DNA from 3 places in the Bradyrhizobium sp. P5_C12 genome. Region 1 is predicted to be linked to each of the others. Evidence: predicted binding sites of a transcription regulator. Region 1 holds the regulator's gene; each other region holds the start of a gene.

Region 1 (3,273 bases):
TCCTGGCGCTTGATCTGTCGGCCAGGAGACAGCCGCGTCAGCCGATCGGCAGGCGCGTGATGGTCGGCCGATTGTCGGCGACGACCTGCGGCTTGTGCTCGCCAAGCGGCTGTGTCACCGGCAGTTGCAGCACGGTTGCGCGCTGGCCTTCGACGAGCTGCGTCACCAGCACGTATTTGCCGTCGGGAAACTCGATCGCGTCATGATGGCGGTCGGGGATGTGCGGATCGATCTTGCCGAACTTGCCGACGCGCGAGTTGATGGTGCGGGTCCAGATCCAGCGATTGTCGTAGCGGACGTTGTCGGCGAAGGCGAGCTCCGTTCCCGGCAGCAGGCAGACCGCGACGGAGAGATCGGCTTCGGAGGCGAAGCCGCGCGTCGAGGTGCCGCGGAAGGTTGTCGTGACGATCGTCTCGCCGACTTCGGCCGGGCGCGTCGCGACGGCATGCAGGCTGTAGTCACACATCGGGTGCTCCTCGTTCAAGGATAGCGACCCGCGCCTCTTTCAGAGGCACAGGCCTCGATCAGAGTGGAAGCATGTTAGCGTGTTCTTGGTTGTAGGCAAATCTGCGGCTTGGGTCCGCAGCCCGCGATCACATTATCTTTTCCGAATCGAGCAGGAACAAAGTCCGCTTTCGTGCATTACGCCGGACACAAAGGTCAGCGTCCGGCCGGTGCCGACCATCCCGAATATTGCCAGCTCGGTTGCGACGTCTGCTCGACGGCGTTGCGGGCATTGCGCAATTGCGCGCTGACCGCGGTCTCCTTGTTGTGGGCATGGCGGTGCGGCTGTGCGGCGAAGGCCTGCGGCGCGGTGCCGGCGATCAACGCAGTTGCGAGCACACTCAAAACGATCTTGCGCATGGTTGTCTCCTCGGTCTCTCAAGGCCGCGAAGCCAAGCGCTTCGTGCGGCGTGCCGAGGATCTAGCGCCGGAGAGGTGGCCGGATAATCTGTGCAAAACCAGAAAGACTATCCAGCCGGAGCGGACAATCCGTCCGCTCCCAATCCGTCCGCTCCAATGGGTATCGAATGACCGCCGGATCAGCTCAGTACTTGCGGTACAGCCCGATCAGCTTGCCCTGGATCTTGACCCGGTTCGGCGGCAGGATGCGGACCTCATAGGCGGCATTGGCGGGCTCGAGCGCGATCGAGGCGCCACGACGGCGGAAGCGCTTCAGCGTGGCTTCCTCGTCGTCGATCAGGGCCACGACGATGTCGCCGGTATCGGCGGTCTCATTGCGCTGGATCAGCGCCATGTCGCCGTCGAGGATGCCGGCCTCGACCATCGAATCGCCGCGCACTTCCAGCGCATAGTGCTCGCCCGAGCCGAGCATGTCCGGCGGTACGCTGATGGTGTGGCTGCGGGTCTGCAACGCCTCGATCGGCGTGCCGGCCGCGATGCGGCCCATCACCGGCACCGCCACGGGGCGCTCGCCGTCGTCCGCAGGCGCGTTGGAGCGCACCTTGCCGAGATTGCCTTCGATGACGCTCGGCGTGAAGCCGCGCCGGCTTCCGGCGGCCGCCTGGAGCTCGGGCAGCTTGATCACCTCGATGGCGCGGGCGCGGTTGGGCAGGCGCCGGATGAAGCCGCGCTCCTCGAGTGCGGTGATCAGGCGATGGATGCCTGATTTCGAGCGCAGATCGAGCGCGTCCTTCATCTCGTCGAAGGAGGGCGGCACGCCGCTTTCCTTCAGACGCTCGCTGATGAACCGCAGAAGCTCGTATTGTTTGCGCGTTAACATCTCGACCAAATCCCCCGGTTGATGTCGTTCGATTCCGAGACGGTGAATTCAGCGGCGAGCCGCCAGATGCTCGAAACAAATCATGAACGGACACTATATGTTCGATATGTGTTCCGCAACTGCTTAATTTACCGTGAACGCGACAAAGTTCGCCGAACGCGTGTGATCGACGCGTTCAGGCCGGCAGCAGCAGCACCTCGCATGGCGTGCCTGCAGCAGCCTTCGGCGCCAACGGCGCGCGCACGAGAAGTGCCTGTGCCGCAGCAAGATTCGCAAGCAGCGAGGAATCCTGATGATTGACGGGAAGGGCGACGAGCGTGCCGTCCTCACGCCGCTCCAGACGCGCGCGGAGATAGTCTTCGCGCACGTCGTTGGGCCCGACGTCGCGGCCGAGCACCGCGCGCTCGCGGCGGTGATGAATCATCTCGCGGCCCGACAGCGCGCGAATCAGCGGCACCATGAACAGGAAGGCGCACACATAGGACGACACCGGATTGCCGGGCAGGCCGATCACGCGCATCGCGCCGAGCCGTCCGTTCATCATCGGCTTGCCCGGCCGCATCGCGATCTTCCAGAACGCCATCGAGATGCCTTCGGCATTGAGCGCCGGCTGGACCAGGTCGTGATCGCCGACCGAGGCGCCGCCGGTCGTGATCAGGATGTCGGCGCCGCTCTCGCGCGCACGGCGGATGCCGGCGGTGGTCGCCTCCAGCGTGTCGGCGGCAATGCCGAGATCGATGGTCTCCGCGCCCTCGCCGCGGGCGAGCGCGTGCAGGGCGTAGCCGTTGGAATAGACGATCTGCCCCGGGCCGGGTGTCGTCCCCGGCATCACCAGCTCATCACCGGTGGCGAGGATCGCGACCTTCGGACGGCGGCGGACGGGAAGCTCGGGGTGGTTCATGCCGGCGGCGAGCGCCAGGCCCCGCTCGGTGAGGCGGGTGCCCGCCTTCAGCAGCACATCGCCCTCGCGAAAATCGACGCCGGCGGGGCGTATGTGCCGTCCGGCGATGGCGGCTTCCCTGATCGTGATGCGCTTGCCGTCGGCGACCGTGTCCTCCTGGATCACGACTGCGTCGGCGCCGTCGGGTACGACGCCGCCGGTGAAGATCCGCACTGCTTCGCCGGCGCCGACCGATTTCGCAAACGGCCGGCCCGCCGCGACCTCGCCGACCACGGTCAGCTGGGCGTCGACCTTTGCCGCATCGGCCGCGCGCACGGCATATCCGTCCATCGCCGACATCGCCTGCGGCGGCTGCGTGCGCCGCGCCGCGAGGTCGCGCGCGAGCACGCGGTGGAAGGCCTCGGCGAGAGCAATCATCTCTTCGGGCAACGGCTCCACGCCGGCCAGCACCGCGGCGAGCGCGTCAGAAACCGGCATCAAGGCCACGGGGGAAGACTCCTGCTGGGCACGGTCGGGCGGATGAACGGCGACGTTCTAGCCGAGCGCGGGCGCGGAGGCAAAACGGCGACGAGGCAGGATGATTCATCCGGCCCGGTCTATTCGGCAAGAGGGGGGTGTCAGGTCCGGC
Region 2 (3,273 bases), on a different contig from region 1:
GACCGATCCGATCTCTGCGCGGGCGAACACCGCGGCCGCCAACAGGGGAACAACCGAGGCCAGGATCTTGAAACGCAACATGACACGCTACTCGCCGGGCCCGAGGGAACTCGTGGCGGGGACTTGTGGGCCTTATGGTTTGCAGAGCGTAAAGGAAACTCGTTACCGCCGGGTTGATGCGCGGAAGGATCAGACCAACTGCCGCACATCCTCCGCGAGTGCGCGGTAGGACAGCGCTTCGGCGAGATGCAGCCGGCCGATCTTGTCGGCACCGTCGAGGTCGGCGAGCGTGCGCGCCACCCGCAGCACGCGGTGATAGCCGCGTGCCGACAGCCGCATGGTCTCGGCCGCATCGCGCAGCAGTTTTTGCCCCTGCGCGTCGGGCTTGGCGATCTCCTCCAGCACCGAGGCAGGGGCCTCGGCATTGGTGCGGACGTTGGGCATGCCCGCATCCGCGTAGCGCGCAAGCTGGATGTCGCGCGCCGCCGCGACGCGCGCGGCGACCTCGGCCGAGCCTTCCGCCGGCGGCGGCAGGATCAAATCCGCCGCGGTCACCGCAGGCACCTCGATGCGCAGATCGATGCGGTCCATCAACGGGCCGGAGATGCGCGCCTGGTAATCGCCGGTGCAGCGGTCGATGCGGCCGCGCTTGCAGGCATAGCCCGGCTCGAACGCATTGCCGCAACGGCACGGATTCATCGCGGCGACCAGCATGAAGCGCGCCGGATAGGTGACGCGGTGATTGGCGCGGGAGACCGAGACCTCGCCGTTCTCCAGCGGCTGGCGCAGCGAATCCAGCACGCGCGGATCGAATTCGGGCAGCTCGTCGAGGAACAGCACGCCCTGATGCGCGAGCGAGATTTCGCCGGGCTTGGCCCGCATGCCGCCGCCGGTGAGCGCGGCCATGCTGGCGGAATGATGCGGCGAGCGGAACGGTCGCCGCGCCGTCAACGCGCCGCCTTCGATTTCGCCGGCAACGGACGCGATCATCGAGACTTCCAACAATTCGCCCGGCGACAGCGGCGGCAGGATCGAGGGCAGCCGCGCCGCCAGCATCGACTTGCCCGCGCCGGGCGCGCCGATCATCAGCAGATGATGGCCGCCGGCGGCTGCGATCTCCAGCGCCCGCTTGGCGCTCTCCTGGCCCTTGATGTCGCGCAGGTCGAGCGGCGAGGCGGCGGCTTCATGCACCTTGGGCGAGGGCCGCGACAACACCTGCGTGCCCTTGAAATGGTTGGCGATCTGGATCAGCGAACGTGCCGCAACGATCTGGATGTCCGGGCTCGCCCACGCGGCTTCCGAGCCGCACGCCGCCGGGCAGATCAATCCTTCCTCGCGCACATTGGCGCCGATCGCGGCGGGAAGAACGCCGGCAACGGGCGCGATCGAGCCGTCGAGGCCGAGCTCGCCGAGCACCGTGAAGCCCGTCAGCGCATCCGGCGGAATAGCCCCGATCGCCGCCATCAGCCCGAGCGCGATCGGCAGGTCGTAATGGCTGCCTTCCTTCGGGACGTCGGCCGGCGCCAGATTGACGATGATCCGCCGCGCCGGCAGCGCCAGGCCTGATGCGATCAGCGCCGAGCGGACCCGCTCGCGCGCCTCGGACACCGCCTTGTCGGGCAGGCCGACGATGGCAAAGGCCGGCAGGCCCGGCGCAACCTGCACCTGCACGTCGACCGCGCGGGCCTCGATCCCCTCAAAGGCGACGGTAGAAACCCGCTGAACCATGCCCGAACCAGCCCTGCCTCTCGCACAATCGAGGGTAGCAGAGCATGGCGGCCTTCGCAAGAACAATACGGGAACATCAGCGGCGGCCCGGCAAACCCTAACCACTCGTAAACGCGGTGCCGACACTACGCCTCGAATGCGAACGGCCCCGCTCAGCACATCCCAACGAATGTTCGCTATTGCTAGGGGTGCGGGATGGGCCGTGGTCTAACGGGTGAACAATTCAAATGCTTGCAAATCGCCGGAGAACCGAACGTCGGGTGTGCAGCCGGCTCGCCAAGATTCATTTTGGTGCGGGCTCGCTGCCACGGGACTGCACGATCACGGATATCTCGGACGGGGGCGTGAAAGTGGTGGCGGAATTTCTGGAAGTGCCGCCGCAATTCACCATCATCTTCGCGCCGGATTATTCCCGCCAATGCCGCCTGCGCTGGCGCATCGGCTGCGAATTCGGTGCCGAATTCACCGATTGAGACGCGGGCAACCGCGTCCTTAACGGGACTTTAGCGTTAATCGGTAAGCATCCCTGATCAGTCGCCGAGTGATCAGAGTATGTCCAAGCGTTCGTCCCTTGCCTCTCCCCCGGCGAGATTGCTGCTTCCCGCGCTCCTGGTGCTTGTCCTCGGCGGTTGCCAGACCATGAGCCTGGACGACGTGACCGGCGCGCTCGGCGGCAAGTCCGAACCGGCGGCCAAGGCGGATCCGAAGCCGGACATGGACGCATTGCGCGAGCGCTATCGCGCCAGGCCGAGCGATCCCAACGTCGCGCTCGAATACGGCAAGGCGCTGCGCGAGACCGGCCAGCGTGCGCAGGCGGTCGCGGTGCTGGAACAGGCCGTGCTCGCCCATTCCAGCAACAAGGCGCTGCTCGCCGGCTATGGCCGAGCGCTCGCCGACAGCGGCAATTTCCAGCAGGCATTCGACGTGCTGAGCCGCGCGCACACGCCGGAGGATCCCGACTGGCACATCCTGTCGGCGCAGGGCGCGGCGCTCGACCAGCTCGGCCGCAACGAGGAAGCGCAGCAATACTACGCCGCCGCGCTCAAGATCGTGCCCGACGAGCCGCAGGTGCTGTCCAATCTCGGCCTGTCCTACATGCTCCAGAACAATCTGCCCCGGGCCGAGGAGACGCTGCGCCGCGCGCATGAACGCAACCCTGCCGCTGCGCGCGTCCGGGCCAATCTGGCCCTCGTGCTGGGACTGCAAGGAAAGCTGGCCGAGGCCGAGACCATCGTGAAGGCCGATCTGCCGCCGGCCGAGGCCGCGGCGAAGGTGACGGCGCTACGCCAATTGCTGGCGAAGCAGCAGCAGCGGGCGGAGAAATAACCCGCCGCCGGTCTGCGCCTACGACGCCTTGCGATGCGGGGCGGAGCCGCGTCCCGTCCTGCCCTTCAGCTTCTTCAACAGCGGTCCGAACAGCGAGCGCTTCGGCTTCTTCACCTCGCCGCGTCCGGCGAGGCGGTTCGCCATGTTCTGGAACAGCCCGGTGGTGCGGTGGCTCTTCGAGACCTCGGCGATCATCTGGCCGTTGTTGGCCGCGGTGGA
Region 3 (3,273 bases), on a different contig from region 1:
GGCGGGCGTGCCCTCGGCGACGATGTGGCCGCCATGCATGCCGGCGCCGGGGCCGATGTCGAGCACGTAGTCCGCCAAACGGATCGCGTCCTCGTCGTGCTCGACCACGATCACGGTGTTGCCGAGGTCGCGAAGCCGCTTCAGCGTGTCGAGCAGGCGGGCGTTGTCGCGCTGGTGCAGGCCGATCGAGGGCTCGTCCAGCACGTAGAGCACGCCGGTCAGGCCCGAGCCGATCTGCGAGGCCAGGCGGATGCGCTGGCTCTCGCCGCCCGACAGCGTGCCGGAGGAGCGGGACAGGGTGAGGTAGTTGAGGCCGACGTCGAGCAGGAAGGTGAGGCGCTCGCGGATCTCCTTGAGGATGCGGCCCGCGATCTCGTTCTGCTGCGCGTTCAGCGCCTCCGGCACGGTCTCGAACCAGTCGCCGGCGCGCTTGACCGACAACTCCGAGATCTCGCCGATATGCTTGCCGCCGATCTTGACGCAGAGCGCCTCCGGCTTCAGCCGAAAGCCCTTGCAGGCCTCGCAGGGGACGTCATGGAAATACTTCGCCAGCTCCTCGCGCGCCCACTCGCTCTCGGTCTCGCGATAGCGGCGGTTGATGTTGGTGATGACGCCCTCGAACGGCTTCTTGGTGTCGTAGGAGCGGACGCCGTCCTCGTAGGAGAACTTGATCTCGTCCTCGCCCGAGCCATGGAGGATTGCGTTCTGCGTCTTCTTCGGCAGATCCTTCCATTTGGTGGTCAGCGTGAACTTGTAGTGCTTGCCGAGCGCCGTCAGCGTCTGCACGTAGTAGGGCGACGACGATTTGGCCCAGGGCGCGATCGCGCCCTTGCCGATGGCGAGCTCCTTGTCGGGGATGACGAGGTCTTCGTCGACATGCTGCTCGACGCCGAGGCCGCCGCAGGCGGGGCAGGCGCCGTAGGGATTGTTGAACGAGAACAGTCGCGGCTCGATCTCGGGGATGGTGAAGCCGGAGACCGGGCAGGCGAACTTCTCCGAGAACAGGATGCGCTCGGGCCCGCTCTTGTCGTGGATCTTTGCGGTCTTCTTTTTCTCTTCGGCCGGAGCCGTCGCCGGCGCGTCGGCGAATTCGACGACGGCGAGGCCCTCGGCGAGCTTCAGCGCGGTCTCGAAGCTTTCGGCGAGACGCTGGCCGATGTCGGGCCGCACCACGATGCGGTCGACCACGACGTCGATGTCGTGCGGGAATTTCTTGTCGAGCGTCGGCGCCTCGGCAAGCTCATGGAAGGTGCCGTCGATCTTGACGCGCTGAAAGCCCTTCTTGAGCCATTCAGCGAGCTCCTTCCTGTACTCGCCCTTGCGGCCGTTCACGACCGGCGCGAGCAGATAGAGGCGGGTGCCCTCGGGCAGCGCCAGCACGCGGTCGACCATCTGCGACACGGTCTGGCTCTCGATCGGCAGGCCGGTGGCGGGCGAGTAGGGCACGCCGACGCGCGCCCAGAGCAGCCGCATGTAGTCGTAGATCTCGGTGACGGTGCCGACGGTGGAGCGCGGGTTCTTCGAGGTGGTTTTCTGTTCGATCGAGATCGCCGGCGACAGGCCGTCGATCTGGTCGACGTCCGGCTTCTGCATCATCTCCAGGAACTGGCGGGCATAGGCCGAGAGCGACTCGACGTAGCGGCGCTGGCCCTCGGCGTAGATGGTGTCGAAGGCGAGCGAGGATTTGCCGGAGCCGGACAGGCCGGTGAACACCACGAGCTTGTCGCGGGGAATCTCGACGTCGACATTCTTGAGGTTGTGCTCGCGCGCGCCACGGATCGTAATTGCGCGCAGGTGTGATCCCGCGTTCTGTTGTTGGCGCTTCGCCTTGATCACTTCATCCATCCTGGTGGTCCTCAAGGAATCCCAACGGCGCGCGATCGCGCCAACGTTGTAGGCGCGCTTTGCCCGGAACCGGGATCGGCGCCGATGGGTATGGCAGCGAACGTAGGAAGAACGGCGACGGATTTCCAGTGGGACTTGCGAATCGTCAACGGATTGTTGGCGCGCTGGCGGCATCTGGCAGTAGCAGCTGCGATCCGGAACAGACGAAGGGCCGGCACGAGGCCGGCCCTTCGTTCGCATTTGGCTGCGGATCGCATCATCCGCGCTTGAGCAGGACCTTGGAGGAGTCCTTGGGGGTCAGTATTTGGGGGGCAGTATTTGGGGGGTCAGTATTTGACGACGACCGGGCCGCCCCAGCGGTAATTGACGCGGATCAGGCCGACGTCGATGTCCTGGCCGATCCGGTCGCTGCGCGGGAGCAGGCCGCCGGCCAGGGTGGCGAATTCGGCGTTGTGATGGCCCAGGAACACATGGTTGTATTCGCCGCCGACCGACCAGTTCTCGGCGAAGCCGTATTCGACGCCGATGCCGACAGTGTAGCCCCAGCGCGTCTGGTTGACGCTGTTGAACGCGAAGGCGGCGGGCGCGCCCGGAAAGAACGTGTCGTATTTGTCGTGGGCGACGGCCGCGCCGGCCTTGCCGTAGAACAGCAGGCTGTTCACGGCGTAGCCCATCTGGCCGGTGAAGAGACCGAAGCTGTCGATCTTGGTCTGGTTGGTCAGCGGCGCCAGCGCCACGCTGACATTGCTGCCCTTGAAGTCGGCCCAGTTGCCCTGGCCCTCGACGCCGAGAACCCAGCGACCCCTCTGCCAGCGATAGCCGACCTGACCGCCGACCGTGCCGCCGCCTGCATTGTGGCAGCCTTCGCCGACGGCTGGATCGACGGCGACGCCAAGTGCATTTGTCACGCCCCAGCAGGCATGGGCCCAGCCGCCGCCGCCATTGATGCCGACATAGACGCCGCTCCAGTCATAGCCGAGGACGGGCGCCACCGGCGCCTTGGGGTAGAGGGGGAGATCGGCGGCACCGGCCGGCGCGACCGCGCCGAATGCGAACAGGCTGACCGCGGTCAGCATCCACGTCTTCATGTTACGTCCTCAACTCGCCGAAGCCATTCGCGGACGCCTTGCGCGCCTCACGACTCCAAGACGGTTGGGTGCACGCTCGCGCGAAAACAAAAAGGCCGGCGCGAGGCCGGCCTTTCGTAACGCGATGGCGTTGGAAGCGAAGCTCAGTACCTCGCGACGACGGGGCCGCCGAAGGTATAGTTGACGCGGACGGTGCCCATGTCGACGTCCTGCTTGATACGGTCGATGCGGTCGTTGACGCCGAGAACCGTGAACGAGTTGTTGCGGCTGCCCATGAACAGATGGTCGTATTCGATCGCCACGGACCAGTTCGGCGCGAAGCCGAACTCGATGCCGGTGC

The links. The regulator LexA, encoded in region 1, represses DNA repair genes until DNA is damaged. The targets are predictions, from matches to a motif close to TGTTCNNNNTGTGTTCNG.
Region 2: a site for LexA is predicted at 1,787-1,804, ahead of ACXJMY_RS22015 (YifB family Mg chelatase-like AAA ATPase). Genes of this name have one in related genera too.
Region 3: a site for LexA is predicted at 1,942-1,959, ahead of uvrA (excinuclease ABC subunit UvrA). Genes of this name have one in related genera too.

What each region holds. Positions count from the first base shown of each region.
Region 1 covers NZ_JBFULU010000037.1:61,134-64,406, reverse strand. The annotation lists gene ACXJMY_RS27535 (hypothetical protein) at 38-466, opposite strand; gene ACXJMY_RS27530 (hypothetical protein) at 661-864, opposite strand; gene lexA (transcriptional repressor LexA) at 1,049-1,744, opposite strand; gene ACXJMY_RS27520 (molybdopterin molybdotransferase MoeA) at 1,920-3,131, opposite strand.
Region 2 covers NZ_JBFULU010000025.1:4,574-7,846, reverse strand. The annotation lists gene ACXJMY_RS22020 (hypothetical protein) at 1-81, opposite strand, end outside; gene ACXJMY_RS22015 (YifB family Mg chelatase-like AAA ATPase) at 190-1,728, opposite strand; gene ACXJMY_RS22010 (PilZ domain-containing protein) at 1,956-2,201, shown strand; gene ACXJMY_RS22005 (tetratricopeptide repeat protein) at 2,281-3,054, shown strand; gene ACXJMY_RS22000 (AAA family ATPase) at 3,073-3,273, opposite strand, start outside.
Region 3 covers NZ_JBFULU010000007.1:62,039-65,311, forward strand. The annotation lists gene uvrA (excinuclease ABC subunit UvrA) at 1-1,845, opposite strand, end outside; gene ACXJMY_RS08525 (outer membrane protein) at 2,172-2,933, opposite strand; gene ACXJMY_RS08530 (outer membrane protein) at 3,077-3,273, opposite strand, start outside.